4 regions of the Halobacillus sp. ABA4_118 genome follow, and region 1 is predicted to be linked to each of the others. Evidence: riboswitches for the same ligand, from Rfam matches in the RefSeq annotation. Region 1 holds a riboswitch; each other region holds the start of a gene.

The links. Region 1 has a riboswitch for S-adenosylmethionine ahead of ACXAGL_RS04205 (acetyl-CoA C-acyltransferase). Riboswitches for the same ligand answer to the same signal wherever they lie in the genome.
Region 2: linked by a shared signal. The riboswitch ahead of ACXAGL_RS18720 (methionine ABC transporter ATP-binding protein) and the one ahead of ACXAGL_RS04205 (acetyl-CoA C-acyltransferase) in region 1 are both predicted to bind S-adenosylmethionine.
Region 3: linked by a shared signal. The riboswitch ahead of ACXAGL_RS08890 (PLP-dependent aspartate aminotransferase family protein) and the one ahead of ACXAGL_RS04205 (acetyl-CoA C-acyltransferase) in region 1 are both predicted to bind S-adenosylmethionine.
Region 4: linked by a shared signal. The riboswitch ahead of ACXAGL_RS16815 (phosphoadenylyl-sulfate reductase) and the one ahead of ACXAGL_RS04205 (acetyl-CoA C-acyltransferase) in region 1 are both predicted to bind S-adenosylmethionine.

What each region holds. Positions count from the first base shown of each region.
Region 1 is NZ_JBSWWS010000001.1:837,635-845,231, forward strand. It holds gene ACXAGL_RS04190 (alginate lyase family protein) at 72-2,129, opposite strand; gene ACXAGL_RS04195 (dihydrodipicolinate synthase family protein) at 2,129-3,190, opposite strand; gene ACXAGL_RS04200 (NAD-dependent epimerase/dehydratase family protein) at 3,190-4,206, opposite strand; SAM riboswitch class I at 4,712-4,816, shown strand; SAM riboswitch class I at 4,885-4,992, shown strand; gene ACXAGL_RS04205 (acetyl-CoA C-acyltransferase) at 5,064-6,218, shown strand; gene ACXAGL_RS04210 (acetoacetate--CoA ligase) at 6,239-7,597, shown strand, end outside.
Region 2 is NZ_JBSWWS010000001.1:3,645,036-3,652,632, reverse strand. It holds gene ACXAGL_RS18740 (GNAT family N-acetyltransferase) at 34-615, shown strand; gene ACXAGL_RS18735 (NAD(P)/FAD-dependent oxidoreductase) at 608-1,945, shown strand; gene ACXAGL_RS18730 (iron-containing alcohol dehydrogenase family protein) at 2,170-3,231, opposite strand; gene ACXAGL_RS18725 (carboxymuconolactone decarboxylase family protein) at 3,329-3,676, opposite strand; SAM riboswitch class I at 3,853-3,954, shown strand; gene ACXAGL_RS18720 (methionine ABC transporter ATP-binding protein) at 4,029-5,072, shown strand; gene ACXAGL_RS18715 (methionine ABC transporter permease) at 5,029-5,694, shown strand; gene ACXAGL_RS18710 (MetQ/NlpA family ABC transporter substrate-binding protein) at 5,729-6,556, shown strand; gene ACXAGL_RS18705 (hypothetical protein) at 6,595-6,735, shown strand; gene ACXAGL_RS18700 (ABC transporter ATP-binding protein) at 6,797-7,597, shown strand, end outside.
Region 3 is NZ_JBSWWS010000001.1:1,786,967-1,794,563, forward strand. It holds gene ACXAGL_RS08875 (hypothetical protein) at 67-249, opposite strand; gene ACXAGL_RS08880 (NUDIX hydrolase) at 360-959, shown strand; gene ACXAGL_RS08885 (trans-sulfuration enzyme family protein) at 1,018-2,163, shown strand; SAM riboswitch class I at 2,240-2,348, shown strand; gene ACXAGL_RS08890 (PLP-dependent aspartate aminotransferase family protein) at 2,482-4,260, shown strand; gene ACXAGL_RS08895 (aliphatic sulfonate ABC transporter substrate-binding protein) at 4,281-5,264, shown strand; gene ACXAGL_RS08900 (ABC transporter permease) at 5,277-6,113, shown strand; gene ACXAGL_RS08905 (ABC transporter ATP-binding protein) at 6,132-6,845, shown strand; gene acsA (acetate--CoA ligase) at 6,858-7,597, shown strand, end outside.
Region 4 is NZ_JBSWWS010000001.1:3,280,547-3,288,143, forward strand. It holds gene rpe (ribulose-phosphate 3-epimerase) at 1-308, shown strand, start outside; gene ACXAGL_RS16785 (thiamine diphosphokinase) at 414-1,088, shown strand; gene spoVM (stage V sporulation protein SpoVM) at 1,113-1,193, shown strand; gene rpmB (50S ribosomal protein L28) at 1,359-1,547, opposite strand; gene ACXAGL_RS16800 (Asp23/Gls24 family envelope stress response protein) at 1,788-2,150, shown strand; gene ACXAGL_RS16805 (DAK2 domain-containing protein) at 2,182-3,846, shown strand; gene ACXAGL_RS16810 (sulfite exporter TauE/SafE family protein) at 4,051-4,959, opposite strand; SAM riboswitch class I at 5,057-5,159, opposite strand; SAM riboswitch class I at 5,357-5,471, shown strand; gene ACXAGL_RS16815 (phosphoadenylyl-sulfate reductase) at 5,559-6,287, shown strand; gene sat (sulfate adenylyltransferase) at 6,302-7,447, shown strand; gene cysC (adenylyl-sulfate kinase) at 7,453-7,597, shown strand, end outside.

The DNA of each region.
Region 1 (7,597 bases):
GAAAGTTTACACGAAACCCTGCAGGAGGCGAAAGGATTCCTTTTTAATACAACGTAAGGGAAAGAAGGTTCCTAGACTTTAACGATAAATGGATCTTCGGCATCACTACTGCGCTTAACCAAGAGCACCTCCCCGGTCATTTGTGTACCGGCAAATTGAAAGCTCTTCGGCCCATCATGGGAGAATAACAGGACCTCGCTTTCTTCTCCCCTTTTCACTTCAAAGGCTGTCACCTCATCCTTGGACATCTTCTCTGAACGAGTGTTATAAACGTCCAATTCATGGATCTCCATGTCTGGGTTTTCCTCATCACGATAAGGGTTCAGGATGGCTGCGAACGTCGTCTGTCCGCTCCCTTTCTGTCGAGTCACCATTTTCATAGACTTCGATTTTTGGTTGTAGTCTCTGGAAATCCAGCAGTCTTCTTGAGTCATCGAGACATTCTGAAGATAGGTCATGTCCAAATGCCCTCCTTCTCCCCCATGGATATGAACCTTACGTTTGGAAGAGTCATAGTGAAGGGTGGTATGTTCAGCGAAATGGAAGTGCTGGGCAAATTCATGAACATCCCTGGACTTGAACGTATCGACCAGCACCCAATAATGAGGTTTGACGAACAGCAGCTGACGCTTGACCTGAACAGGGTCTTCGAGCCTCAAATATCCATTGTGACCACTCTGGACGTAATCGAATTCCTTATTCCCTCTCCAAAAGCTGTCCACAGGCTGGGCGACATCTTCCCAGTGCCATGAACCAAGATAAGTGGAAATCGAACGTCCATCCACACTGCACGTGTTGTGCTGGAAAGACTCCTTGAAATACTGCCGGTATTCGTCCTCCTTGTACGTGTACCGCCCTGGATCTATGATCATATCCGATCCATGAACAATTAAATCGAAATGGAGAAAATCATCGTGGCCGTGGGCTCTGATAATGTCCATATGACCCCCATCAAAAAGGAGGTAATGATGATCAGGAGACCATCCGCTCCGCATGATACTGTATCCACTTTGCTCCAGATGGGTCGACTGGAAATCGGGTTCAGCTGCTTCCAGTCCCTCATACACATCAAAGCCGTTTTTCCCGTAATACCAAATGCCTTCATAATCCAGGACATCATACCCCTGATGCTTTAAATCCGTCCTTTCATACAACAGGGAACCGCGGCTCAATACATCCCGGATATCCGTATGATCACTGTCACTCGTCATCGGCTGATAACCACTCGGCTTCACAAAAGAAAGCGAAGCCGTGAACATGCGGTTCAACGTATCCTCCATAATGTCCGGAATCGACTGTCGATTCTTTCCGGCCAACAGGACCGTTTCAAATAAACAGTGCAGGACTTCATGATGATACATCGGACTTTGTTCATTGTGCATCCCATCTTCAAAAACTTGAAGATGGCACATCGCAGCCATTCTCTCCAAAGCCAGCTGCATCCATTGATCTGAACCTTCTAGCTGGGGAAATAACAAAGCAATATGAAACAAGCCATTCGTCTCTAAAAATCCCCAGTTGCTCTGTCGATCATGAGCGGTATAGGCGATACTCAAATATTTCCCATGAAGAGCAAGCGCCTCCTCAAACAGCTTTTCTTCCGCTCCTCCCCACTCCTCGGACTCCCTGACGCAGAAATACCCTTTGATCCAGTTACAGCTCCGGATGCCGCTATCGAGCTTCCTCCACGTATCCTTGACATTATAATGACGGGACCGGCTTTCGAGTATTTCTTCTTCTGTCAATGGGTTCTGACGGATCCAGTCTTTCATCAGCCGGATGTAATGACTCGCAAAGCCCTCCTCTCCGGTTAACCAGTAGGCCTGCCCGAGTTCTGCCATGAAGCGCGCGCGGTTCAAGTTCACCGTCCACTCAAAATCATCCTGAAACTGGAACGTCCAATCGATTTCATTCGGGAAAGTGACCGGGGTTTCACAGCGCTCCATGTCCCAACGGTGAGTAAATACAAACGTGTTTTCACCCGCAAGACGAGCCCGTTCGATCACTTCATCTGCTTCTCCTTTCCAGTATCGGAGAGTCAGATCCCTGATTTCATTGCGGTCTTCATGCGAATAAAAAAATTGTCGTACATCTGTGGATGAATGGTTTCGTTTTTCATCTGTCGGCATTATAAAACCCCTGATTGAATGTGATGTCTTACAAATGCATCATCATGTAAATGTGGATAGTTTTCATGAATGCGGTCGATTTCTTTTTCCTGACCCGGACTGAGCCGCTCGTGTTCCATCAGACAAAGGCGTTCCCGCAATAAGCCTTGGCGCCTCAATATTTCATTGATCCCGGCAATACTTCCTTTGAATCCATTCGCCGCATCAAAAATAGCTGCATTCGCATCCGTCAATTCCACACCTGTCGTTAACAACTCAGCAGGAATGAGCCCGTTCTGTTTCGCTTCTTTTGCTTGCTCAAGCAGCGTGACCGCTTTAGAGGTCCACACCGCCCACTGCCCAAGCAGCCCGCCGACAATCGATTTTGCTACCACTTTTCCATCGACTGGAAATCGAAAAGTCGTCAGAAGATCATCCACAATATGGTCATCATTCCCGGTGTACAAAGCGATGTCATCCCTTCTTTTCGAATGGCACACAGCCCTCACTACATCAATGGTTTGATATCGGTCAAAGGGAGCAAGTTTAATGGCACACACGCCCGGAATATCGGCAAAAGCACACCAGAATTGATAAGAGAAGACACGTCCACCGACGGCGGGCTGCAGGTAAAAACCGAAGACCGGCATGATTTCTGCCACGGCCTTGACTCTTTCTAAATGCTCTTCTTCATTTAAATGGGAAAGTCCCCCCATGCTTACAAGCGCAAGGTCATACCCCAAATCTTTGGCTGTTTCCGCTTCCTCCCGCGCTTGTTCCACCTCTCCTACGACGCCGGCCACTTTAATGAACGGGCGGGACAAATTTGCTTGGTCGATTTCTTCAACAGCCAACCGCAGCACCGTTTCGTACAAATCAATGCCTTCGTCCCTGATTTCGAATTGAGTCGTATGAACACCGACCGCGACGCCACCGGCTCCGCATGAGATGTAGTAATTCGTCAAAGCCCGCTGTCTTTCTTCGTCCAGCGTACGATCCTTGCGCAAAGCAAGCGGGTGGGCCGGTATGACCGTCCCTTCATGCAGCAACGCACGAATGGAGGATGATAAGGTCTGCTCCATTAGTATCGCCCCTTTCGTTCTTGAAAGTGAGTCGGTTTATCCAGCACCTGCCCCTGACCTTTCACCCAATCTGCTGTCCAATCCAGCATTTGACGGATGCCGATGTTCGGGTAACCGAATACTTCATGAGCTCGAGAAGCATTGCTCAACAGGGCCGTTTCCTGCTCCTCTCCAACAAAAACCGGCTGTCTGTGGAGCTTCTCACCAAGCCTCTCTGCGAGCCATCGGACAGATAGTGTCTCCGGCCCCGTAAGATTCAAGGTGACGGGAGGAGAATCACAATGTAAAAGGGAACGAATAGCTGCCTCGTTCGCATCCCCCTGCCAAATGACATTCACATGGCCCATATTCAAATCGATTGGAGTGCCTTCATTCACCGCCTTTGCGACTTCCAATAAAACACCGTAACGCAGATCAATGGCATAATTCAGACGCAGGTGTAACAAAGGTGTTCTATATTTATGAGAAAAATGAGTGAAAACACGCTCCCGTCCCAGAGCGGACTGGCCATACTCACCGACCGGACCCGTGGCATGCTCCTCCGACGCCCCACTATGACCGACCGAAGTCTGAGGGTACACATTCCCCGTAGAAAAAGACACGATCCTGGAATTCTTGAACTTCTCCGCCACTCTCCCAGGTAAATAAGCATTCATCGCCCACGTGAAATGCTCATTCCCAGCCGTTCCGAATTTGTTCCCTGCCATGTATAGGACATTATCCATCTCAGGTAAGGCCTGAAGTTCTTCCTCATTCAATAAATCCGCAGCGATGGTCTCAATCCCATGTTCATGCAGCTCTGCTCGCAATGTTTCATTAGAAAACCTGGAAACTCCTATCACCTTTTTCTGCACTTGGGCCTGGTCCATTGCATTTTTAGCAAGTTTCGCTAACGTCGGTCCCATTTTTCCGCCTACCCCTAAAATCAAGATGTCTCCATCGATTTTCGTTATATCGTCCACTAACGCCTCTGATGGTGTACACATGACTGACTCGAGTTCTTCTATCGTTTCCACATTGAAACCTCCTCATAATAATTACTCCTCTTATAAGAAAGTTTAGATAACTGCATGTGTTAAAACAACGACTTAAATATGTCCCTTTTTATTCAATGAAGAAGCCCTGGGGCGTCCTAAACCAAAGGAATTCGTTCGCTTACCTCGATGAGATTATATGAACCAGACAGAGCGTCGGACGAATGAGCATTTGCGTACTCCCGAGGGAAAGGAGAGTCCATTTAGTGAAAATGTGGGGAATGAAATTCTGGAGCTATGCAACAATACAATGCAAAGACAAATCATTAACTAAGAACAGGTAAAACACCACCAACTTGTCAGTCATGGCTTGGTAGTGTTTTTCTATGGATTATTCTGAAAAACTCTAAAAAGTGCCTCGTAAATTGGTTAATCCCTTACCCAAAAAGGACACCAAATAAAATTAATTTTCTCACTTTTCTATCAAATCCATTGACACTTATCCTTTGCCCTGCTAACATGGCACTTAACCAAATAAAGGAAGAACATCTTATCCAGAGAGGTGGAGGGACTGGCCCTGTGAAACCCGGCAACCGCTATATTGATAGCAAGGTGCCAAATCCTACTGAGTGAATGCTCAGGAAGATAAGAGATGCTTACAATCTCTAACCTCTCTATCTTTGATAGAGAGGTTTTATATGTTTCCAATTGAATACCGATTTCTTATCCAGAGAGGCAGAGGGACTGGCCCATTGACGCCCGGCAACCAGCAAGCAGACGCTTGAAAAGGTGCTAATTCCTGCAGGAGATGATCCTGGAAGATAAGAAGAGCCGAGAGCCCTCTTCTTATTTTTGTGAAGAGGGCTCTTACTATTATAAAAACAGGAGTTGTTCCATATATGACGACAGTACTTCTAGACGGCATCCGCACCCCCTTCGGTAAATGGAAAGGGGCTTTGAAAAAGAAATCCGCAGCAGAACTTGGGTCTCATGCGCTGAGCGCTCTATTAGAGAGAAACCCGGCCGCGAAACAAGCCGATGGTGTGCTGCTCGCCCAGGTGATTCAGGCGGGAGGCGGCCAAAATCCTGCGAGACAGGCCGCTTATCAAGCGGGGGTGGATATCGGTACGCCCGCTATCACACTGAACAATGTCTGTTTGGGAGGCATCGCTACAGTTACCGACGCCTCTCGCAGGCTGCAATTGAAGGAAGGAGAGCTGTACATTGTCGGCGGATTCGACTCGATGACGAATGCTCCTCATACCGCTCCTGTCCGGGCTTCTTCCGGACTTGGTCACAGCACGCTGAAGGACACCTTACTGAACGACGGGTTGTGGTGCGCCTTGTGCGATGTGTCGATGGGAGCACTGACCGATGAGAAGAACCACTCCTTCGAGATCAGCCGGGAGGAACAGGATGAATACGCCGCCCTTTCCCAGCAGCGGGCAGCGGACGCTCAGGAAAATGGCTGGCTGGAGCCGGAAATAAGTCCTTTTACTGAACGACTCGCAGAAGATGAAGGCATCCGTAAAGGGACGACAGCCGAAAAATTATCGAATCTACCTCCCGCCTTTTCCAGCGAAGGCACGATCACCGCAGGCAATGCCTCTCAAATGACGGACGGCGCGAGCGTTGGGATCGTTACCACGAAGGAAAAAGCGGAAGCCCTCGGCCAACAGCCGTTGGCGGAAATCATCGACTGGTCAGAGATTGCCGGGCCGGATCCGAGTTTACAAACGAAGCCATCACAGGCCATTCAGAAGCTGTTAGACAAACACCAGTTGACCACGGACGATATCGATTTGTTTGAAATCAATGAAGCCTTTGCCAGTGTCGTGATTGCCAGCTGCCGGGAGCTCGGAATTGATTATGACCGCGTCAATGTGAACGGCGGCGCGATCGCTCTCGGCCATCCTTTAGGCGGGACAGGCTTCCGGCTCGTTCTGACGCTTGCCCATGAACTGAAACGACGCGGCGGAGGCAAAGGCATCGCTTCCCTCTGCGGCGGTGGCGGCCAGGGGATGGCCCTGTTGATCGACGTTCCCCATTCATAATTCGAAAGGAGACAAGTCCCATGAATACACCCATTACAGCTCAGCGTTCCCCTTACCTATGGGAACCATCAAACGAACGAATCGAACAGTCGCATATCAAAGCTTTTGCTGACTATACCAATCAGGCGCTCTTCCCTTATGAACGGTTCCACCGCTGGTCCGTTTCCCACCTTTCCGAGTTTTGGTCAGCCGTATGGGATTACGCAGGGATCATTGGAGAAAAGGGAGACCGTGTGTTTGTTCCCGGTCCTTCGATGCCGGATAGTGCATGGTTTCCGGACGCCCGCTTGAATTTCGCTGAAAACCTGCTGCGCGGGTCGCTTGACCGGATCGCGGCCTATGAAGCGAATGAGGAAGGCCTCGCCCGAAGCATCACGCTGCAGGAACTGAAACAATCCGTGGCCAAAGCCCAGGAAGGGTTCAAACAATTGGGGGTCCAGGAAGGTGACTGTGTCGCCGGCATCACGACGAACGATATCCAGGGACTCGTCGCTCTGCTTGCCACGACATCATTAGGCGCCACCTGGACATCCTGCTCCCCGGACTTCGGAACAAAAGGAATCGTCGACCGCATTGGTCAGGTGAAACCGAAAGTATTGATCGCGGCACTCTCCTATCAATATAAGCAGAAGCCCTTCGATATCGAAGATAAAATCAAACAGACGACCGAGCACTTGGAAGGACTATCCGCGGTCGTCACGGTCGGAGGAGAAACGTCGATTGAAGACATCCCGACTCTATCCTGGAGCGAGCTTTGCCGCAATGAAGCCGAAGAGCCTGCGTTCCAACCCGTTCCCTTTAATCATCCCCTGTATATTTTATATACATCCGGAACGACGGGGCTTCCGAAAGCGATCGTCCATTCTGTCGGAGGCACCCTCCTGCAGCATGTGAAGGAACACCAGCTCCACTGTGATGTCCAGCAGGATGATGTGTTGTTCTGGTACACCAACACCGCCTGGATGATGTATCCGTGGCTCGTTTCCGGACTCGCCAGTGAAGCGGCCATCCTGTTGTATGACGGCTCTCCCGTAAGAAAGGATTCCCTCACCCATTTATGGGACATTGCGGATGAAGCCGGCATCACCCATTTCGGCACAAGCCCGAAATATTTAGACACACTGATGAAAGAAGAAGTTGATTTGAAAAGCAGTCATTCTCTTCACTCCTTGAAAAGTGTGCAGTCGTGCGGAGCTCCCCTGGCACCCGAGCAGTACACCTGGATCTATCAAACCATCAAAGAGGATCTGTTCCTCGCTTCCATTTCCGGCGGAACGGAAATCATCGGCTGTTTCGTGATGGGCTCTCCGGTCCACCCTCTGAAGCAGGGAGAAATCGCCTGCAAAGCGTTAGGGATGGCCGTGGATGTCTTGGATGAG
Region 2 (7,597 bases), 2.8 Mb from region 1:
GTATTCTATTAGTGAGAAAGGGGAGAGGAAACCATGGATCCTATACATATCGACGTTCCCTATGTGCTGCATACGAAACGCCTTCGTCTACGGAGGCCGGAGGCTGGAGACGGCCCGGCGGTTAATGAAGCTGTTCATCGGTCGGAACAGGAATTGAAGCCGTGGCTTCCTTTTGTGCAGGAGATGCCTTCGATTGAAGATACAGAAAGCAATATCAGGCAGGCCCATGTAGATTTTATGGAAAGAAAAAAACTCCGGTATCTTGTTTTTCACAAGGAGAATGGAGCGTTTGTTGGGACGACTGGACTTCATACTATTGACTGGGATATTCCGAAGTTTGAAATCGGGTACTGGATCGACACCAAATGGAGTGGACATGGGTATATGCAGGAAGCCGTGCGTGAAATAACGCGGCTGGCTCTTTATGATCTCGGTGGAGCGCGTGTAGAAATCCGATGTGAAAGGGAAAATGAAAAAAGCAGGCAGGTTCCCGAAAAACTTGGCTACCATCTTGAAGGAATGTTGCGTAATGATGATCGATCCGTGGATGGGAAACAGCTGACAGACACGTGTGTCTACGCAAAAATTAAAGAGCGGAGGCAGGAATATGTATGATGTGACCATTGTCGGTGCTGGTGTAGCGGGAACATTTATGGCCTACACCCTTGTCCAGAAACACCCCGGACTTCAAGTGAAAGTCGTAGACGTAGGAAAACCGTTGAAAGAGAGATCCTGCGCACATGAGCATGGACAACCTTGCACGTGCTCTGGAGCCTGCGATCAGTACATAGGCTTTGGCGGTCTTGGGAAGTCAGAGGGAAAATTCAATTTTACCAACGCTTTTGGTGGAGAGCTTCCACGAAAAATCGGCGGAAAGGAAACCGCCCGCCTTATGAAAGAAGTGGACCGCATTCTAACCGGTTTTGGAGGAGACCGTGTGGACATGTATTCAACGGATAACGAGCATGTGAAAAGAAGGGCTGCTTGTGGTGACTTGACCGTTTTAACGACGGAGGTACGCCATCTTGGTACTTCCCTGTCGAAGGAGGTATTTCAAAACCTATATGAACACATAGTCAATAAACTTTCCTTTTCTTTTAACACCCATGTCAATTCCATTACACGGGTGGATGAAAGTTTCCGTCTCGTTACAGATTGTGAGGAGTTTCTAAGTCGAAAAGTTATGCTTGCGACAGGAAACAGCGGCCGGGAGTGGTTCGCACGGATAACGGAACCGCTTGGCATCGAACCGCGGGAGACGCGGCTGGACCTGGGTGTACGGGTGGAAATGCGGGGCGGCCAGCTGGATGCTCTCCTAAAAGAATCATTTGAAACGAAACTTTTGAAAAAAACGTCACGTTTTACGGCCTACACATACTGTATGAATCCCAAAGGCAGGATTATTCGAAAACATCAGCATGAACTTGTCATGCCTGATGGTCAGAATTCACGAGAACAAGGGGTACCGGGAGAAAATTTGAATTTCACTTTGTTTGTCCCCCGTTACTTTCCGAGTCTAAAGCAGGCGGTGGAAGAAGCATCACGCGTCATTAAAGGAATCAATCGTTCGAGGGGAAGAATCGTGGTCCAGCGTCTTGAAGATTTGAAAAAGGGAAAGGGGACGACTTCACTTCATGCAAACTCCGTGATTCCTTCTCTTTCCGCTGACGAAGGATCGCTGATAGAAGAAGTGCCACATATTTATATAGAGGCTCTCATCGAGTTCCTGACCTCTCTCGAAGCAGCGATAGGTGAACCGGTGGATCCTGACACGCTGCTTTATGGGCTTGATGCTAAATTCTACGAACCAGTTATTCCAACCAACAGGAATTTTGAAACGGACGTCCCGGGACTGTTTCTGGTCGGAGACTGCTCGTCCGTCACTCATTCCTTGTCCCAGGCAGCGGCTAGTGGGATTTATGTCGGAGAGGTAATAGGAGGGTAAAGGAAACGATCGTTTCCTCAGCCTTTAGAAAAAACATATCTTGTCCTGGATCATGCCTTCTCATCTGGATGTTCGCGTCCGGCTGACCGGTGGATGCCTGCCGCGGTCCCGGCCTGGGCTGACTTGGGCAGGAAATACAAATCGTTGTATGGAGTAGCTTCACTTGGGTATGCTCTTCCATACCAGGCAACAAGAAAATTGAAAATGGTTAACCGTATCAGCGGTTAACCATTTTCAATCTGAGTCATCGCTTCCTCCACTTGGGCGGCATCCATGACGCTCATTAATCGGATGGATTCCCCCGGTTTTACAGCATGTTCCGCTGTTATGGAGATGGCTTCTGCCTTGTTGGTCAAGTTAAAGTCATCGAGGGTTACCGGCAGGTTCATCTCCTGGTAATAAGGGGTGAGTGTTTCAATTTCATCAAAGCGGCCTTCCAGAGCAAGCTGGACGAGAATACCATAAGCCACTTTTTCTCCGTGAAGGAAAGCGTGGGTTTCCGGTACTTTGGTTAAGCCGTTATGGATTGAATGGGCTCCGGCGATTCTTCCATAACTATCCCCGTATCCACCGACCATACCGCCAGCCATAATAATGGTTTCCACGACTCTCATGAAGGCAGGTATGACGGCTTGCTGACGAACGGCTTCCACAGCTTCTCTGCCATCTTGTATGAGAACATCCCTGCATAATCCGGCCGCGTGCAGCGCAATGTCTACGGAAATCGGTTTGGAGGCGAGAGACCTTGTGAGAACATCCGCTTCATACCATTTGGCGAGCGTATCGCCGATGCCGGCCCTGAGATAAGGTTCCGGGGCACGAACGAGCAGATCAGGCTCTACAAGCAGCATCCATGTACTACGTGGATAAATAATGTATTCCTCAAAATTCCCTTCATCATCGTAAAACACACTGAGCGGCGTCCAAGGTGCGCAGTTTGAGGCTAGTGTAGGAATGAGCACGACTGGAATATTCAATTGATCGGCACAGGCTTTTCCGAGATCAAGGACCTTTCCGCCTCCGATGCTGATCAAGACGTCACAGTCCCGCAGGGCTTCACTGAGACGCATGACCTCTTTATGGGAGCACTCCCCGTTATAGGCTTCCGATTGGACCGGCATCGTCAGCTTTGGAAAATAGGGCTGAGCAGCCTTCCACGACTGCTCACCGTGAATGATTCCTGCTTTTGCAAAGGCCTGGTTTTCCAACAATTCAGGGATGTTCCTTAAAATTCCAGGCTCAGCTTTATAAATCGCAGGTGCTCCTTGTACAGTTACGTTTTTCATGGTTGATCACCTCTGGTAATGATATAGCCATCATTATCCAGATGACAGAATAATATGTCAATAACAAAACAGGGAGCAGGCCCCCCGGTTTTGCAGCTTAACGGTTTCGGAATTCCTGAAGAATGTTCAGACCTGTGGTGACGGCCTGACTCATGGCAGAGCCCCCGCCGTAAGCAGCTGATACACCCATCGTTTCATAAATTTCCTTGTCCGAACAATCTGCTTCGACGCACTGATCCATGTGATAGGCCATACTGGCTTCATCTCCATCTTTCACACTGATGGCAAGAGCCATTAAGTGCTTGGTACCTTTGCTGAGTTCTCCGTCTTCAAAGAACGAGCCGGTAAAGTGATTGTATTCTTTTGTGGCCTCCGGCAGGTGTTCGGTCAGGGTTTCAATGCCATTTCTATATTCTTTAAGCAGGTCTTCTCCTTGTTTGTTCATTCTTTCACTCTCCCTTTTCTTTGTTATTCCTTTTATTCCTTCCTCTTCCAGTCACTTAAACAACGTAATAGGCTTCCCGGCACATCCCTGTCCATTGATGAAATGTTGGGAAAATTGTTTACAAATGCAGAATGATGCGTTAAAGTTGTAAATCATAAACGAATAGCAACAACTAATTCTTATCAAGAGTGACTGAGGGAAAGGCCCGTAGACGTCACAGCAACCTTCCATGTGGAGTGGTGCTAAATCCGCCGGAATGATATTCCGGGAGATAAGAGTTTGGCTGATAGTTATGCGAAACTCTCTTCTTGATAAGGAAGAGAGTTTTTTTATTAGGTAAAGGAGGACGGTTATGATTTCCATCCAGGAGCTCAGTAAAATTTACACATCCAAGAAAAAACAGGTGATCGGGGTGGACAAGGTTTCTCTCGATATTCAGGAGGGGGAAATCTATGGAATCGTCGGATACAGTGGAGCTGGTAAGAGTACACTCCTCCGATGCATGAACATATTGGAACGCCCGACATCAGGAAAGGTTTATATCGATGGGATCGATCTGCTTTCTCTCTCCAAAAAGGACCTTAGAAAAGCACGACAGTCCATCGGCATGATTTTCCAGGGGTTCCACCTTGCTATGGGGAAAACGGTTTTGGAGAACGTGGCCTTTGCTTTGAAAGCGGCCGGTAAACCAAAACAGGAGCGCAATGATCGTGCCAGGCGTCTGCTGGAACTTGTAGGTCTTAGCGATAAAGCCGATCAGTACCCCGCTCAATTGAGTGGAGGGCAGAAGCAGCGGGTCAGTATTGCCCGGGCACTGGCCAACGATCCTAAAGTGCTGCTGTGCGATGAAGCAACTTCCGCACTCGATCCGAACACGACACAGTCGATCCTGAAACTATTAAAGAAAATCAACCGGGAGCTCGGACTGACCATTGTATTGATTACACACGAAATGGAAGTGGTGAAAGAAATCTGCGACCGTTGTGCGGTCATGGAAGAAGGAAAAGTGGTAGAACAGGGGGCGGCCTACGAAATTTTCGCCTCTCCTCAAAATGCTTTGACAAAGCGGTTTATTCGAACAGTGATCGATTTCCATGTTCCGGAAGAACTGCTGAAAAACAGCCGCGGCACCATTGTCCAGATGAAGTTTACCGGCGGACAGGCCGGGGATACGGTTGTGTCGGATCTGCTTCAGAACTATAAAATCAAGGGAAACATCCTGCATGGAAATGTGGATTATATACAGGAAAAAGCCCTCGGTACATTTGTTATGGAATTAACCGGTGACCCGCAGGAAGTAGGGAGAGCTGTGGAAAATCTGAAAACGATACTGGATGAAGTGGAGGTGCTGAATCATGATCGATCAGCTGATCAACCTGTGGCCCGAGCTGAATAAATCATTTATGGAAACATTGATCATGGTAGGGATCGGACTTGGCGTAGCCGTTATCGCCGGTCTGCCTCTGGGGTTGCTGCTATTTGTTACCGACCGTGACTTGTTTTTGGAAAACAAATGGATCAAAGGAGCTGTGGGCATTTTTGTAAACCTTGTCCGTTCCATTCCATTTATCATCCTGCTTGTGTTTTTATTCCCATTTACTAATTTTCTTTTAGGTACGACAACAGGACCGATTGCCGCCTCCGTTGCTTTATCGGCCGCAGCGATTCCTTTTTATGCAAGAATTGTAGAATCATCCGCCAGGGATATTGATAAAGGCGTCATAGAAGCGGCTATCGCATGTGGGGCTTCCCCATGGCTGATTATTAAAGATATCATTTTTCCTGAAATCAAGCCGGGCTTGATCAGTGGTTTAACGATAACAGCCATCAGCTTGATCGGGTATTCCGCAATGGCCGGCGCAATTGGCGGTGGAGGGATCGGCGACCTCGCCATCCGGTACGGGTATTACCGTTATGATAATTTCGTCATGTTTACAACGGTTATTGTGTTGATCGTCCTTGTTCAGGTAGTCCAGTACGCTGGGGATTTCCTGGCAAAAACAGTGAAAAAGAGTTAATCCAAGACGAAACGAAGTTCAGGAGGAAGATAAAATGAAAAAAATCGTAACCTTGTTTGCAGCCTTAACAATCATTACTTTTTTGTCTGCCTGTGGTGGCGGAGAAGAAAATGCAGATGCAGAAGAGAAGAAAACCATCCGATTCGGTGCAACATCCGGTCCTTACAGTGATATGGTCACCGAAGCGATTGCTCCGCTGCTGGAGGAGAAAGGCTATGAAGTAACCAATAAAGAGTTTACAGATTATGTGCAGCCTAACAAAGCGTTAGCCAATGGTGATCTGGATGCCAACCTGTTCCAGCACAAAATCTATTTAGAGTCCTTTGCCGAAGAACACAACCTGGATCTGTCCGAGGTCATTGTTGTTCCAACAGCACCTATGGGTATTTATTCCAGTGAGTATCAGAATATCGATGGTGTTGAAACAGGCAGTACGATGGGTATTCCCAATGACCCGACGAACCTGGCCCGAGCGCTGATCATTCTTGAAGATGAAGGTCTGGTCACTTTGAAGGAAGATGTAGACCCTCTTCGTGCCTCTTTGAACGATATCGTAGAAAATCCAAAAGAAATCGAATTCGTTGAAGTAGAAGCCGGCCAGCTGCCACGACTGGTGGACAGCGAGGATCTATCCATGGTTCCTGGTAACTATGCGCTTGCTGCCGAGATGGATCTGCTGAGTGCTCTCGCCCTCGAAGATATGCCGGATGATTATAGAAACCGGGTAGCTGTGAAGACCGAAGATCTGGATGCCCAGTTTACGAAGGATATTAAGGAAGTTGTGGAATCGGAAGAGTTTGAGGAAATCATGGATGAAAAGTTTGAAGGCTTTGGTAAGCCACAATGGATGAAAGAAGAATAACATGTGAGCCGTCTTCCCTTGGAAGGCGGCTTTTTTGAATGGAGGTTTATGCAGGTGAAGAAGGAACGAAGGTATTTGACCGGGATGATCTGACGTGTCGGACAGAACTGGAGGAATTTTTCAACCATCGGTCTTATGATGGAACTATAGCAGGCGTTCAAATTTTCCTGCTTTTCTGAAACTTATCTGTGTATGATACGTAAGAAAGATCAGAAAGGACGAAGAAGGGGCGGAGAGCAAATGGAGGTTGTAATCAAAGTGGACCGATTGACCAAAAGCTTCGGAAAAGTGCAGGCTGTCAAAGGCGTCTCATTTTCCGTCAAAAAGGGAGAAATTTTTGGGATCATTGGACCCAATGGAGCGGGCAAGACAACGACGCTGGAAATGATTGAAGGAATTTTGAAGCCTGACAGTGGAACCATTGATGTGCTGGGACTTACGCCGAATCGGGAACTTCAACAATTGAATCAGCGGATTGGTGTTCAGTTTCAGGCGACATCCATTCAAAAGAAAATGAAAGTGAAAGAAGCCCTGGATTTATTTGCTGCTTTTTACCCAGGAAAAGTAATGAAACAACAGCTTGTGGAAATGCTGGGGCTGGAGGAGAAAATGAATGTCCGTTTCGAAGATTTGTCAGGAGGATGGAAGCAGCGGGTGACCTTGGCACTGGCGACTCTGCATCAGCCGGAAATCATCTTTCTTGATGAACCGAGTATGGGACTGGACCCCCACGCCAGAAGGGAAATGTGGACGTTGATCCGCCGGTTGAGAGAGAAGGGAAGCACTATCGTGTTGACAACCCATTATATGGAAGAGGCTGAACAGCTCTGTGACCGGGTGGCAATGATTTACAGTGGTGAACTGAAAGCAATGGACCGGCCCTCCGCTCTGCTTGAGCAGAGTGGTGCCATGCTGATCACATTCCAAAGCGATGATTTTCCTTATGTAAAGCTTCCATCTATGCCGGGGGTGGTCAAAGTTGAAAAAGAAGAAGATACGTTTAAAGTGTACAGTGACGATCTGCAGCTCACCAGTTATCAT
Region 3 (7,597 bases), 950 kb from region 1:
TTCTATACTAACAGAATTTTCTATATTTTTGAGAGGTCATAAAAATAACCCGCGGATAAACGCAGGTCATTTTTCGTCATCGGAGTAATGATGGAGCAGGGAGTCTCCTTCCGAATGGTTATGATCTTCCTGTAAGGCTTGCGGGGGCTCGTGGGAGAAAGCCTGATTGAATTTTGCTGACCGGTTAAAAGCTTCTGCCGCCTCATTCGATCGTTCGACACGGCCGCGGCGTGTTTTCTTTTCGCTCATCGTTCCACCTCCTTTTGTTTAAGATTTCCTCCTTGCTGTTAAATTAAACTTCTGGATATCATAGATCGTAATCACAGAAAGATCCGTATATAGGGAGAGGGGCTTAAGAGATGGAGGAAATGCTGGATATTTTTAATGAAAAGGAAGAAAAAACGGGTGTTAAGGCACGCGGGGAGGTTCACAGAGATGGAGACTGGCACGAAACGTTTCACTGCTGGTTTGTAAAGAAAATCGATACAAAGTGGCATGTGCTGATGCAGAAAAGGGCCTTTGATAAAGAAGATTATCCCGGCTTATATGATATAACGGCCGCCGGACACATCGAAGCAGGAGAGGGATTGATGAAAGGGGGACTGCGCGAAATTCAGGAAGAATTGGGGCTGTCACTGGAACGTTCTGCTTTAACACCGGCAGGATATGTGAAGGAGGAATTGATTGGGAAAGACAAGGTGGACCGGGAAATCTGCCGGTTGTTTTTCTATCATTGGCCTGGCGGGGATATGCCGGTGGGAGTTGAAGTGGCTGACGTTCTTGCCATCCCTCTGGATCAGTTATCCTTCTTAATGACGGGAGAGAGGGAAGTGGCTGCAGGTGTTTCGATTTGCACCGGGGAATCAGAAACTATGAAGGCGGAATCATTTGTTCCTCATACCCCTGCCTATCAAAGCCAGTTGCTGAAGGCTTTGTCTGAATATGTCGAAAAACTTTGACAATAACACCTCTCCATCGATATAATTTTTGATTAAGTGATCAGAAAGGAGTCGACGAATGACACACCCAAGCTTTGAAACAAAAATTGTCCACCATAAACAGGATCAATCACAGGTGCATAACAGCAAGACGACACCGATTTATCAGACATCCGCCTTTACCTTCAAGGACCTGGACCATCTGGAAAGTTACTATGAAGGGGAAAGTCCATACTTATATACAAGAGAAAAAAATCCGAATACCGATGAACTTGCGGGAACGGTTGCTGAGCTCGAAGGTGCTCCATCTGGAGTCGCTTCCTCCTCAGGAATGTCAGCCATCCTTGCAGGCATTCTGGCGGCTGTTGAACCCGGAGGCCATATTGTAGCCGCAGAAGATGTGTATGGAGGTACGCACAAACTCCTGACTAAAGAACTGCCATCCTTCGGAATCGACGTCACCATGGTATCCTTTAACAATTTGGACGAGGTGGAGAAATCCATCCAGCCTCATACCCATCTGCTTTATACGGAATCGATTTCCAACCCGTTCCTACGCGTGGAAGACTTGAAAGGTCTGAGCAGTCTCGCTCAAAAACACGGCATAAAGACGATGGTGGATAATACATTCGCCACCCCCTATCTTGTCCAGCCCTATCAGTATGGAGTGGACCTTGTTGTGCACAGTGCAACGAAATACATAGGCGGTCATAGTGATGTCACGTGCGGCGTCCTTGCCGGTTCGGAAGCATTGATTTCCAAAGCAGCCCAGAAAATCGTGACTCTTGGAGCAAATTTAAGTCCGTTTGAAGCTTGGTTGACCCAGAGAGGAGCCAAAACCCTTGCACTCCGGATGAAACAACAGTCTGCGAATGCAAAAAGTGTTGCAGAGGCACTTCGGGAGCATAGTGGGGTTAAAAAGGTGTTTTATCCTGAATACGTATCTGAACGTGGTCATGGAGCGATTGTTACCATCGAGCTCAATGAGAGCGTGGATGTGGAAGCCTTTTTCAAATCTCTTGGATGGATCAAAATTGCACCGACACTCGCTGGTGTCCAGACAACTGTGTCCTACCCTGTCCGTACGTCGCACAGGGCTCTGTCAGAAACTGAACGTGAAAAAATCGGAGTGAACGATTACGTCATCCGCTTATCCATAGGAATTGAGAGCGATGAAGATATCATTCATCAGCTGAAAAGAACCATTGACGCTTCAATAAAATAAAAATTCAGAATGTTATTGACATTGATGCAGATGGTCAGCTATAATTCACAACATAATCAAAATTAAATAACTAGTACTCTTATTAAGAGCGGCTGAGGGAATAGGCCCTGTGAAGCCCGGCAACCTTCAAACATCGGTTTGAAAAGGTGCCAAGTCCTACAGATCATGGATCTGGTAGATAAGAGGAGGATATCAGCACGTTCAGCCCTCTTCTTATATGGAAGAGGGCTTTTTGCATGGATAAAGACGCTGTAAGGACCAGTTTCTTTTTAAAACTGATTAAAATGATGAGAATAATAAACTTTAGGAGGCCATACAATGACCAACTCTTTTGAAGGCTACGATATTGATACCATTTCTCTGCACGGTGGACAGTCACCAGATCCTACGACCGGTTCAAGGGCCGTTCCGATTTACCAGACCACATCCTATGTGTTTCATGATACCGATCACGCCCAGAGCCTTTTTGCCCTCGATGAACCGGGGAATATTTACTCCCGGCTCGGAAATCCGACGGTGGACGTATTCGAAAAACGCATGGCTCTTCTGGAAGGCGGAGTAGCCTCGGTAGCGACGGCTTCAGGCATGTCCGCCATTGCACTGGCCATTTTGAATGTAGCTGGTGCAGGAGATGAAGTCGTGGCAGCATCCAATTTATACGGCGGAACTTATAATTTATTCGCCAACACTTTACCGCGGTATGGCATTAATGTTCATTTTGTTGACCCGGTCGATCCGGACAATTTCAGACAGGCCATCAATGAGAATACGAAGGCCGTCTTCGCTGAGACCATCGGCAACCCGAGTCTTCACGTGCTTGATTTTGAGAAGGTGTCCGCCATTGCCCATGAACATCAGGTTCCATTGATCGTCGATAACACGTTTGCCACACCTTACACGTGCCGTCCGATTGAACACGGAGCTGACATTGTCGTCCATTCGGCCACGAAATGGATTGGTGGCCATGGAACAGCTATCGGCGGCGTCGTTGTCGACGGCGGGCAGTTTGACTGGGGCAATGGAAAGTTCCCTGTTTTCACAGAGCCGGATCCGAGCTACAACGGGATCGTTTATACAGCCGATTTCGGCACGCTCGCCTACATTACAAAACTCAGGGTTCAGCTGCTTCGTGACTTTGGCTCCTGCCTCAGTCCGCAGAACGCTTTCCTTCTGCTCCAGGGACTTGAAACGCTACATTTGCGGGTGGAACGTCATTCAGATAATGCCCGGGAAGTGGCTGAATACTTGGCGGAACACCCCGATGTGGAGTGGGTTTCCTACCCCGGCTTGAAAAACCATCCGGCCCATGAACTGGCCAATCAATATTTAGAGGGCGGCTACGGTTCCATTGTCGTATTTGGAATCAAAGGAGGCAGAGAAGCTGGGAGTCAGGTGATCAACAACATCTCGTTGTGGTCCCATGTCGCCAATGTCGGCGATGCGAAATCTCTGATCATCCACCCGGCGTCTACGACCCACCAGCAGCTTTCTGTTGAAGAGCTTGCGGCGACCGGAGTGACGGAAGAGCTGATTCGTCTTTCCATCGGACTCGAATCCAGCAAGGATTTAATCAATGACCTGGATCGGGCCATTGCCAAGGCAACAGGCAATGATTCCGGAAAGCGGGCAATCACAGAGAATGATGAAGGTGTCATCAAGTGGGCGCTCAGCTCTGCGAAGATTACAGAAGGAGGAGAAACACGTCCGAAACGCCTGGCTGTCGTCGGTCTCAGTGGAAAGCCTTCCCGTCCGAGTCACCGACTCGCAAGAAAAATGCAGCGGCTCGGGTATCAGATCGTCCCGGTGAACCCTCGGGAGGAGGAGGTGCTTGGCGAGAAAGCTTACCCGGATTTGAGATCGATCCCATTCAGCATCGACGTCGTCCAGGTGTTCCGCAGCCCTGAGGCCGCCATTGAGATTGCCCGGGAAGCAGCGGACATCCAGCCTGGTGTGTTCTGGCTCCAGGAAGGTGTCATTTCTCCAAAAGCAGCGGAAATTGCCAGTGAAGCAGGTCTGGAAGTTGTCCATAACCGTTGTACCTACAAAGAAGCACAGCGGCTGCGCGGAAGCATAGATACGTACGCATGCGAAATTTAAATAGGGGAAGGGGTAAAAAGATGAATTGGAAAAAAGCCATAGCTGTCCTCAGTGCAGCGGCCGCCATCGGGCTTGCCGGTTGTTCAAGTAATGCCGAAGGTCAGGAGGATCAGCCGGATAAGGTAACCCTTGATTATGCCTACTACTCTCCAACCAGTCTGGTCTTGAAAGAAAAGGGATGGGCCGAGGAAGCGTTTGAAGAACAGGGCATCGAAGTGGAATGGGTGCTCAGCCAGGGAAGCAACAAGGCGCTTGAGTTTTTGAATTCAAGCAGCGTTGATTTTGGTTCTACAGCCGGAGCAGCCGCGTTGATGGCTAAAGCGAATAATGCTCCTGTAGAATCCGTCTATCTCTATTCCAAGCCGGAATGGACGGCTTTAGTCACGAATCCGGATTCTGGCATATCTACTGTAGAGGATTTAAAAGGGAAGAAAGTCGCCGCCACGCTTGGAACCGACCCTTATATTTTTCTTGTTCGTGCTTTAAAGGACCACGGACTGAGTGTGGATGATATTGAGCTTGTCAATCTGCAGCATCCCGAAGGGGCTTCTGCCTTGAACTCCGGCAATGTCGATGCATGGGCAGGGCTTGATCCCCACATGGCACGTAATGAACTGGAAGCAGGGGCAGAGTTGTTTTACCGTAAGCCTGAATTCAATACGTACGGAACGTTGAACGTCCGCTCTGCGTTTGCGGATGACCATCCTGACGTCGTCAAAGATGTGATTAAAGCCTACGAAAAAGCGCGGGAGTGGACGATAGAACACCCGGATGAAGCCGCTGAAATTCTGGCCGAGGAAGCCAATCTCGATCTTGAGGTAGCGAAGAAAAGCCTGGATCGCAACGACCTGTCGGATCCTGTTCCGGGAGCTGCTTTAAAAGAAACGATTCAAGGAGCCGGCACGGTCCTTCAGGAAGAAGAAGTGATCAAACCGGATGTGGATATTGATCAGTTGACGGAAGATCTTGTCCGGCCGGAATTTGCAGAAGAAGTGATTGAATAAGGAGGTCCAACGATGTCCAGTCGTACAGAAGCTGCTGTTTCATCACCAGCTGTGCAGCGAACGAAAATCAAACCGGCTCCTAAAAGGAAGTGGGGAGGGGCGTTGTTAGGGCTGGTCCTCCCGGTGCTCATCCTTATTCTGTGGGAAACAGCTTCCCGGGCGGGATGGGTGGCTCCTTACCTGCTTCCTTCTCCAACAGCTGTCGTTGAAGAAATGACCGGCATGGCACAGGAAGGGGAATTGTGGGGGCACATCAGCATCACCCTCTACCGTGTTTTTGCAGGATTTCTTGCTGGTCTGGCCGCGGCTGTTGTACTGGGAGCGGCTACAGGGTACAGCCGGATCGCCCGTCAGCTGCTTGATCCGATGCTCCAGGCCCTTAGAGCGATCCCATCGCTTGCCTGGGTGCCTTTGTTCGTCCTTTGGATCGGCATCGGTGAAGCGTCGAAAATTACGCTTGTTGCTGTAGGGGTATTTTTCCCTGTGTATTTAAATTTAACGTCAGGCATTCAGGGAGTCGATCGTAAACTGATCGAAGTCGGGCGTATCTATCACTTTACGAGTCTGCAGCAGATTAAAAAAATCATTCTTCCTGCCGCGCTTCCATCTTTCATCGTTGGTCTCAGGAGCGGTCTCAGCCTCGGCTGGATGTTCGTAGTGGCCGCTGAGCTGCTGGGTGCCAGCCAGGGACTTGGTTATTTGATGGTGTACGGTCAGAATACGTCTGCCCCTGCCCTTGTTATAGGAAGCATCCTGCTCTTTGCTGTTTTCGGCAAGGTTACGGATGAAATATTGAAGAGAATACAGACGAGAGCATTGAAGTGGCAGGATAATTTAGAAAATGCCTGACAGAAAGGAACGATCCATGTGCTGGCAGTCAATCAAGTGTCACGAACGTTCCAATCCGGAACGACAGGATTTGAAAATATAGATTTACAGGTAAAAAGAGGAGAAGTTGTCGGAGTGCTCGGCACGAGTGGATGTGGGAAGAGTACGCTTCTTCGTGTTCTTTCCGGTCTGGATCAGGAGTACGAAGGGAGCATCCAGACAAAGTCTGAAAACCGTGAGAGTGCCTTTGGGATGATGTTTCAAGAACCGCGTCTGATGCCGTGGCTGGATGTCCTTGACAACGTCACGTTCGGTTTTTCCAGGCCGTCCAAAAAGGAGCCCGCCTTGGAACTGATAGAAACTGTAGGATTAAAGGGGTTTGAGCATCATTATCCAAAGGACTTATCCGGTGGTATGGCACAGCGGGCTGCTATCGCAAGGTCGCTGCTCAGCCAGCCGGACATCCTTCTCCTTGATGAACCCTTCAGTGCCCTGGATGCTTTTACGAAAATGCAGCTGCAGGACCTTCTGCTTTCTATATGGGAGAAACACCATACGACAACACTCCTTGTGACTCACGATATTGATGAAGCTCTATATCTGTGTGACCGCATTGTCATCATGAGAGGGCAGCCGGGACAGATCGAGTCGGAACTGTTCATCCAGAGGCCGAAGCCGAGAAAGCGTGGCGATGCCGTTCTAGGTGAATTGAAAGAGCAGATCCTCAAGGAACTGGACTTTACGAAACGATAAGGAGGTACATCTATGACAAACGCGACAATCCCTCCGGAGAAGGGAGACTACCAAGTCGGACGCGAATGGAGGGAAGGCGCTCCATTTCATTGGAAGGATATTCATTCCAACTTTACCTGGCACGAGACCGGAAAGGTGAATATGGCCTATGAGTGTGTCGACCGGCACGTGGCGGAAGGCAGAGGGAACAAAACCGCGCTGCATTATTTGTCGGATGAAGAAGAAATCACCTATACGTATGCCGAGCTTCAGCGTGAAGTGAACCGATGGGCGCGTGTGCTTCAGAGGCATGGGGTGAAGAAGGGGGATTTTGTTTTTGTTTTCCTCCCAAAGCATCCTTCCTGTCATATTGCCATGCTGGCCGCCATCAAGCTGGGAGCTGTCGTCGGGCCATTGTTTGAAGCCTTTATGGAAGAAGCCGTAAAGGATAGGATCAACGACTGTGAAGGGGAATATTTAATAACCGACCACTCTTTTCTGGATCGTGTCCTTCGGGAGGACATCCCAAGCCTGAAAAGTATTTTTGTTACCGACAGGCAGGGCGGGGACTACATTTCCATTATAAAAGAAGCGGAAAAGGAAGATCCGGATCTCGAAACGGTATGGGTCGATCTGGAAGACGGTTTAAACATTCATTACACAAGCGGCTCTACCGGGAAGCCGAAAGGCATCATCCATGCCCACCGTAATATGATCCAGCAGTACCAGACAGGACGCTGGGTACTGGACCTCCATGAATCGGATATATATTG
Region 4 (7,597 bases), 2.4 Mb from region 1:
ATCCGGGGACACCGGTCGAAATGATCCGTCCGGTTCTTAAGGATGTGGATCTTGTTCTATTGATGACTGTGAATCCAGGATTTGGCGGTCAGGCATTTATTCCTGATGTGCTTGATAAAATCAGTCAGGTGGCTCAATTAAGAAGCGATGCCGGACTTTCCTATGAAATTGAAGTGGACGGCGGTGTCAACGAGAAGACCGCCCGTCTCTGCACAGAAGCGGGTGCGGATGTTCTTGTGGCAGGCAGTGCGGTCTTTAATCAATCGGACAGAAAACAAGCCATTGAAAGGATCCGCGCCTCGTTGTAAATCACAGCGGGAACCAAGTGACTCTGCATGTAGAGTCTTAGTCGAAAGAGCTCAGAGGATTGGTCAGAATCCTTTGGGCTTTTTCTATAGAAAGGGTGAGCATACGTGAAAAAAGTTATCGTAGTCGGCGGAGGGCCGAAAGCCTATATTCCCAGCTTCCAAAGATGGGCAGAGGAAGATGTAGAATGGATCGGAGCAGATCAGGGAGCAGAAGTGCTTGTAGAAGCCGGAATAACCCCTGATGTGGCCATCGGCGATTTCGACTCCGTCAGCGCTGCTTCCTATGAGAAGATTAAAGATGAGGCCCGAATGATACATACCTATCCGGACGAAAAGGATGAGACAGATTTGGAGCTTGCGATCAATGAGGCACTGAACCGGAAAGCCGAGCATATCGTATTACTCGGAGTAACAGGGGGAAGGATGGATCATTCCCAGGCGAACATTCAGCTGTTGTATCCGTTAATGAAAAAAGGGGTGAAGGCGGTTATTGTGGATCATCAGAACCAGGTGGAAATAGCAGGGTCCGGTTCGCATAAAATCAAAGAGGACCCACAGTATCCCTATCTATCTTTTCTTCCTGTGACCCTGGAGGTGAAGGAGCTTACACTCAACGGCTTTTATTATCCACTTTCCCGGGCGTATCTGCCCTTCGGGTCCACCTTATGCATCTCCAACAGGCTCGTTGAAGATACAGGTACTTTTTCATTTGAGTCAGGCATACTCTTAGTAATAAGAAGTACAGACTCAATGGATCACGGAAAAGGGCGTTCGCATTAGTTCACTTAGGAGGAGGGGGCTCTTTTGAAATTTTACACCATTAAACTCCCGCGTTTTGTCGGGGGGATAGTGCGCGCAGTCATAAGTACTTTTAAAAAGGATTAGCTCCGGGCCATACGTGCCTGAAGGGAGAGAATAAGTGTCTCCCGGAAGGCCCTGATGCGATTCGGTGGTCTTTGGGAATGGAGGAGATGGTCCCGGGGACTGCCATAATCATATAAAGGCAAGAAAAAAAGCACCCGCAGAACGGGTGCTTTTTTCAACTTGTCATTATACGCGCTGGACTTTACCAGATTTAAGTTCACGCGCTGTTACGTAAACTTTCTGAGGCTTGCCATCCACAAGGATACGTACTTTTTGAACATTTGCTTTGAATTTACGTTTATTAGCGTTCATCGCGTGTGAACGGTGGTTACCTGCGCGTGTACCTTTACCAGATAGAACACTTCTTCGTGCCATGAAAATCCCTCCTGTTACATACAAAAATCATCAGATACTTAGTAACTTTATCATATGTATGTAGGCTTTGCAATAATCTCCGGACAATTATATCAAGAATTTTTTCTTGACAGACAGATTGAATTGTTTCAAAGTATATTAGGGGATAACCGGCTTATTTTCAACAGTCAACACAAATTCAACACCCTTCACTTGTGTTATAATTAGGAGAGAAATTGAGGAATCTAAAGGAGGATCTATATGTCTGTGGATTTGAACAACCAATACGGCCATATAACGATTAGCAATGAAGTTATTTCAACGATTGCTGGAGGAGCAGCTGTAGAGTGCTACGGAATCGTCGGCATGGCTTCTAAAAACCAGCTGCGGGACGGGCTGGCTGAAATGCTCCGTAAAGAGAACTTTTCCCGGGGTGTCGTTGTCAGACAGGAAGAAGATCGCCTCCACATTGATATGTATATTATTGTGAGCTACGGTACAAAGATATCGGAAGTCGCTCATAACGTCCAATCCCAAGTAAAATACACATTAAACAAAACAGTCGGATTGTCCGTTGACTCTGTCAATATTTTCATCCAGGGAGTCCGCGTGACAAGCGAATAGGTTGCAGTTGCAGTCAAAGGAGGAAGTAAGTGTGACGTTACAAAAGCTTGACGGCAGAACATTAGCCGAGATGATTTTACAAGGAGCGCATTATTTAAAGCAGAATTCGCAGATGATCGATGCGCTGAATGTATTTCCTGTACCTGACGGGGATACAGGAACAAATATGAATCTTTCCATGACCTCCGGAGCGGACGAGGTGAGAAACGTTTCCCAGGACCATGCAGGAGCAGTTTCCACTTCCCTGTCCAAAGGTCTTCTTATGGGTGCGCGTGGAAATTCAGGAGTAATTCTTTCCCAGGTCTTCCGCGGTTTTGCAAAAGCCATTGAGAATAAAGAAGTGTTAACGACCCGGGATTTCTCTGAGGCCCTGCAGGGTGGTGTGAAAACAGCTTATAAAGCTGTGATGAAACCTGTGGAAGGAACGATCTTAACTGTTGCCCGTGAAGCAGCGGAAGCATCTGTGGAAATAGCTGAAAAAGAAGTGGACTTCATTCCTTTCATGGAAGGTGTCGTAAAAGCAGCCAAAGCTTCCTTGAAGCGGACACCAGAACTTCTTCCGGTTCTAAAGGAAGTCGGTGTGGTCGACAGCGGGGGCCAGGGACTTGTTACCATTTATGAAGGATTTCTGGCCAACTTGAAAGGCGAGGAAATGCCGGATGTTGAAGAATTGGTTTCCATGAATGAAATGGTAAACGCCGAACACCATAAACTTGCCCAGGACTTCATGAATACCGAAGATATCCATTACGGCTATTGTACGGAGTTCATGGTGAAATTCGAAGAGGATAAGCTTGCTGAGAATCCTTATGATGAAGAAGCTTTCCGTAATCAGCTGAGTGAATTCGGTGATTCCCTGCTCGTCGTGTCTGACGAAGAACTGGTCAAAGTTCACGTCCATGTCGAGTACCCGGGTGAAGCTATGACGCTTGGACAGAAGTATGGAAGCCTGATCAATATGAAGATTGAAAACATGAGGGAGCAGCATACGTCCCTCGTAGGTAATAAGAAAGAAAAAGCCGTGCCTGAGAAAAAAGCGCCATATGGTATTGTCACCGTCAGTATGGGCGAGGGGATGAAGAAACTTTTCGAAAGCCTCGGAGCCACAGTAATCATCCAGGGTGGTCAAACGATGAATCCTAGTACCCAGGACTTATCGGAGGCTATTAAAGAAGCGCATGCAGAACGCGTGTTCATTCTTCCGAATAACAAAAACATCGTGATGGCAGCAGAACAGGCTGCAGAGATGGCGGAAGCGGAAGTGGCTGTCATCCCGACGAAGACCATTCCTCAAGGGATGAGTGCTATGCTTGGTTTCAATCCTGAAGCAGATCTCGATACGAACAAAGAAGAAATGACCAGTTTGATGTCAGAAGTGAAGACGGGGCAGATTACCTATGCCGTCCGGGACACCCAGATTGACGGACTTGATATTGAAAAGGGTCATTTTATGGGGATTTCCGACGGGAAGATATCAGCTACCGATAAAGACGCCCTCACAACAGCGAAAACACTGCTGAACCAGATGATTGATGAGGATGAAGATGAAATCCTTACTATTCTTACAGGGGAAGATGTGGACGATAAGGATGTGGCTGAACTGGAAGCTTATGTGGAAGAAACCTTTGAAGATTTAGAGGTGGAAATTCACCATGGTGGCCAGCCGATTTACAGCTATATCTTCTCTATCGAATAAAATGCAGCGCTTCTGGATTTAGAACAGCGTTCGCAGGCTGTCGGGATTTTTCCCGGCAGCCTTTTGTAATGGTCTATGGTCTGAATGCAGGAGCGGAGATGAAAGAAATGGTTTCACAGAGGATATTGATCGACCATTAGACAAACGCCTTGGCGGTTTGTTTTCTAAGCTTGTCATTCTATAAGCTGAAAGCGCAGTTCTCCATTAGAACTGCGCTTTTTTTAACCGTGTTTCCGTCTGCGGGTGCCGGTGCCGTTGAATATATTTTCGAACTGAGAAGATAACGGCAGCAGCATATCCGGCAAGAAGCAGGCTGTAGATGATAACTAAGGTCTGTTCACTCCATGTGGCATAGGTGAGCAGGGTCCGGCTGTTCGTCAAAATGATAAATCCACCCGCCGCTACCCCAAGCACGAGAGGGGGGAGTTTTTTCACAAGCCAGGCAGCGAGGGGGGCTGCAATAACGCCACCGATCACAAAGGCGAGCACAAGCATCCAGCTCAGCTCTTCCCACCCAAGGAAGATCAGGAAGCCGGCCGTAGCAGATAAAGTAACGATGAATTCACTTGTATCTACGGTGCCGATGACTTTTCTGGGAAGGATTCCTTTGCTGGATAAGAGAACAGGTGTATTTACCGGCCCCCAACCCCCGCCGCCCACGGCATCAAGAAAACCGCCCAGAAAACCTAAGGGAAACAAGAAGCGCCGTCGAAATGGTCTTTTTTCTGTATGCAAGGGCTTCACTCGATTCATCAGTAAAAAGCGGATGACCACATAAACGCCAAGCCCTAGTAAAAAAACGGAAATGTACGGGCGGATCAGCTCACCTGGAATCCAGCTGAGCAGAGCAGCCCCGGCAAAGGCACTGATCCCTCCGGGGAGAGCAAGAGTCAAAACGAGACGCTTATCCACGTTGCCGAATTTATAATGGGAAAACCCGGAAGCTGCCGTTGTAGCAATCTGGGACAAATGAATAGAGGCGGAGGCCACCGCCGGAGCCATTCCATAGGCGAGGAGGATGGTGGAGGAGCTTAAACCAAATCCCATTCCGAGGGCTCCATCCATCAATTGAGCAAAGAATCCAACCAGTGAAAATATAAGTAATTTCTTCATCGTACCTCTCCTTTTGATTAAACACATAAGATTACTTGGTTTTAACCATGAAGAGGCACAAAAAAACCTCTTCATCCAGAAGAGGTCAAGCTTCCTCTCCTTATCTTTCAGACCACCGTCTGCTGGAATGAGCACCTTTTCCAATGTGAGGTTGCTGCGGGATCATCAGACCAGTTTCCTCCCCCGGCTCTTTATAAGGATATATGTAGCCCGCGCTGAAAGCGGAATTCCTAAGTACATGAATAATATATTCAAAGCTAAAACATGGATGACGATTTGTCAATGGTTTACAATAAAATAAACAGAAAACTAGTAATATTTAAAATGCATGTTGACATATCTTTAAATCGGGTCTAATATTTGAATCAAATCTTTTGAACAAAATCTGGAAACATTTTTCTTATCGAGAGAGGTGGAGGGACTGGCCCTTGGAAGCCTCGGCAACGGATCTGTCGTCATGAACAGAAGCTGTGCCAATTCCAGCAGGTGATCAACACTTGGAAGGATAAGAAGAACGGTTGAATCATGTATAATGACTCTCCTTTCTTCTTACCATCAGAAGAAAGGTTTTTTTGTTGAAGATAAGAAAGGAGGAGCTTATGAATACGAGTGCACCGACATATGGAACATTCACCGGGGATCCTTTACTTCATATGGATATTGATGATGGACACAAAGGGGCAGAGAGTGTGATTCAATGGGCTTACGGGCATTATGGAAAACAGCTCGTTTATGCGTGCAGCTTCGGTGCTGAAGCGATCGTACTGCTTGACTTCATTGCAAAGGCACAGCCGGATGCCGACGTCGTTTTTCTGGACACTGGACTTCATTTCCAGGAAACCTATGATTTGATAGACAAAGTGAAAAAGAGGTATCCGGATTTGAACATCCATATGAAAAAGCCGGAATTGACAGTGGAAGAACAGGCAGAGGAATATGGTCCGGCCCTTTGGAAAAGGAATCCCGACCAATGCTGTGCCATCAGAAAAATCAAACCGCTGGAAGAAGCCCTGACAGGAGCGGCTGCCTGGATGTCGGGATTAAGAAGAGAACAATCTGCAAGCCGGAGTCATACGAACTTCGTCAACAAGGACGAACGCTTCCAGTCCATCAAGGTATGCCCCTTAATTCACTGGACATGGGAAGACGTATGGACTTATATCCGACTAAATAGCTTGGATTACAATGAATTACATGACCAAAGCTATCCAAGTGTCGGCTGCATCCCCTGCACAGCGAAAGCGCTGGATGACGGCCGTTCAGGAAGATGGCAGGGATTTGATAAAACCGAGTGTGGACTCCACACAGCGGGAGATACGAAACAATAAAGGAGAGATGAATGATGTCCATTATTCAACCGCATGGCGGGCAGTTAATCAATCGTTTTACAGCACAGCCGGATACGCTTCCGGAACAAAGGATCGAGCTTGATGCGATGGCGTTGAGTGATATCGATTTAATCGCTAATGGGGCATACAGTCCGCTTCAAGGATTTTTAACAAGGGAAGATTATGATCACGTCGTTGAAAATCTTCGTTTGAAAGACGGCACTCCCTGGAGTCTCCCGATCACACTGCCTGTTTCTGAAGAGCAGGCCCGTTCGTTACATGGTCAAGCGGCTCTTGTGAAAGATGGGGCAATCTACGGTGTGATCGAAATCGAAGACATTTACAAGCCGGATAAACAGAAAGAAGCTGCAAAGGTTTACTTAACGACAGAAGACGCTCACCCGGGGGTCAGTAAACTTTACAAGCGCCCGGATTATTATGTCGGTGGCAGAATTGAAGTATTCCATCGTCCGGAGCGGGAGCATTCAGACCATTACTACCTTGATCCCGAAGAGACAAGAGAACGATTCCAACAGGCCGGATGGGAAAAGGTTGTCGGTTTCCAAACGCGTAATCCTGTTCACCGTGCTCATGAATATATCCAAAAAGCGGCCCTGGAAAGCGTAGATGGACTATTTCTGAATCCGCTCGTAGGAGAAACGAAAAGCGACGATATCCCGAGTGATGTGCGCATGAGAAGTTATGAGGTACTCTTGGATGAATATTATCCGGAAAACCGGGTGACGCTGGCTGTCTTTAATGCGGCCATGCGCTATGCAGGCCCGCGGGAAGCCATCTTCCATGCGATTGTCCGGAAGAATTTCGGCTGCTCCCATTTCATAGTCGGGAGGGATCATGCAGGTGTCGGCGATTACTATGGTACATATGACGCTCAAAAAATCTTCAGCCACTTTGAAGAAGGAGAGCTGGAAATAACCCCGGTCTTTTTTGAGCACAGCTTCTACTGCAAAGTCTGTGAAGCAATGGCTTCTCATAAAACCTGCCCCCACAGCAAGGAGCATCACGTAATTTTATCAGGAACAAAAGTGCGCGAGCTGCTTCGGAGCGGCCAGAAACCACCGAAAACGTTCAGCCGTCCGGAGGTCGTGGAAGTGCTGATTGAAGGGCTTAACCAACAGACAGCGGATGTAAAGGGGTGAATGGAATGGCAACGAATTTAACATGGCATGAAGCTGCCGTCCAAAAAAAGGATTACCGGAGTAAAAATGGTCATTTCAGTGGTGTGCTCTGGTTCACCGGTCTCTCAGGGGCTGGTAAATCCAGCATTGCCAACCATTTGAACCGCCTAC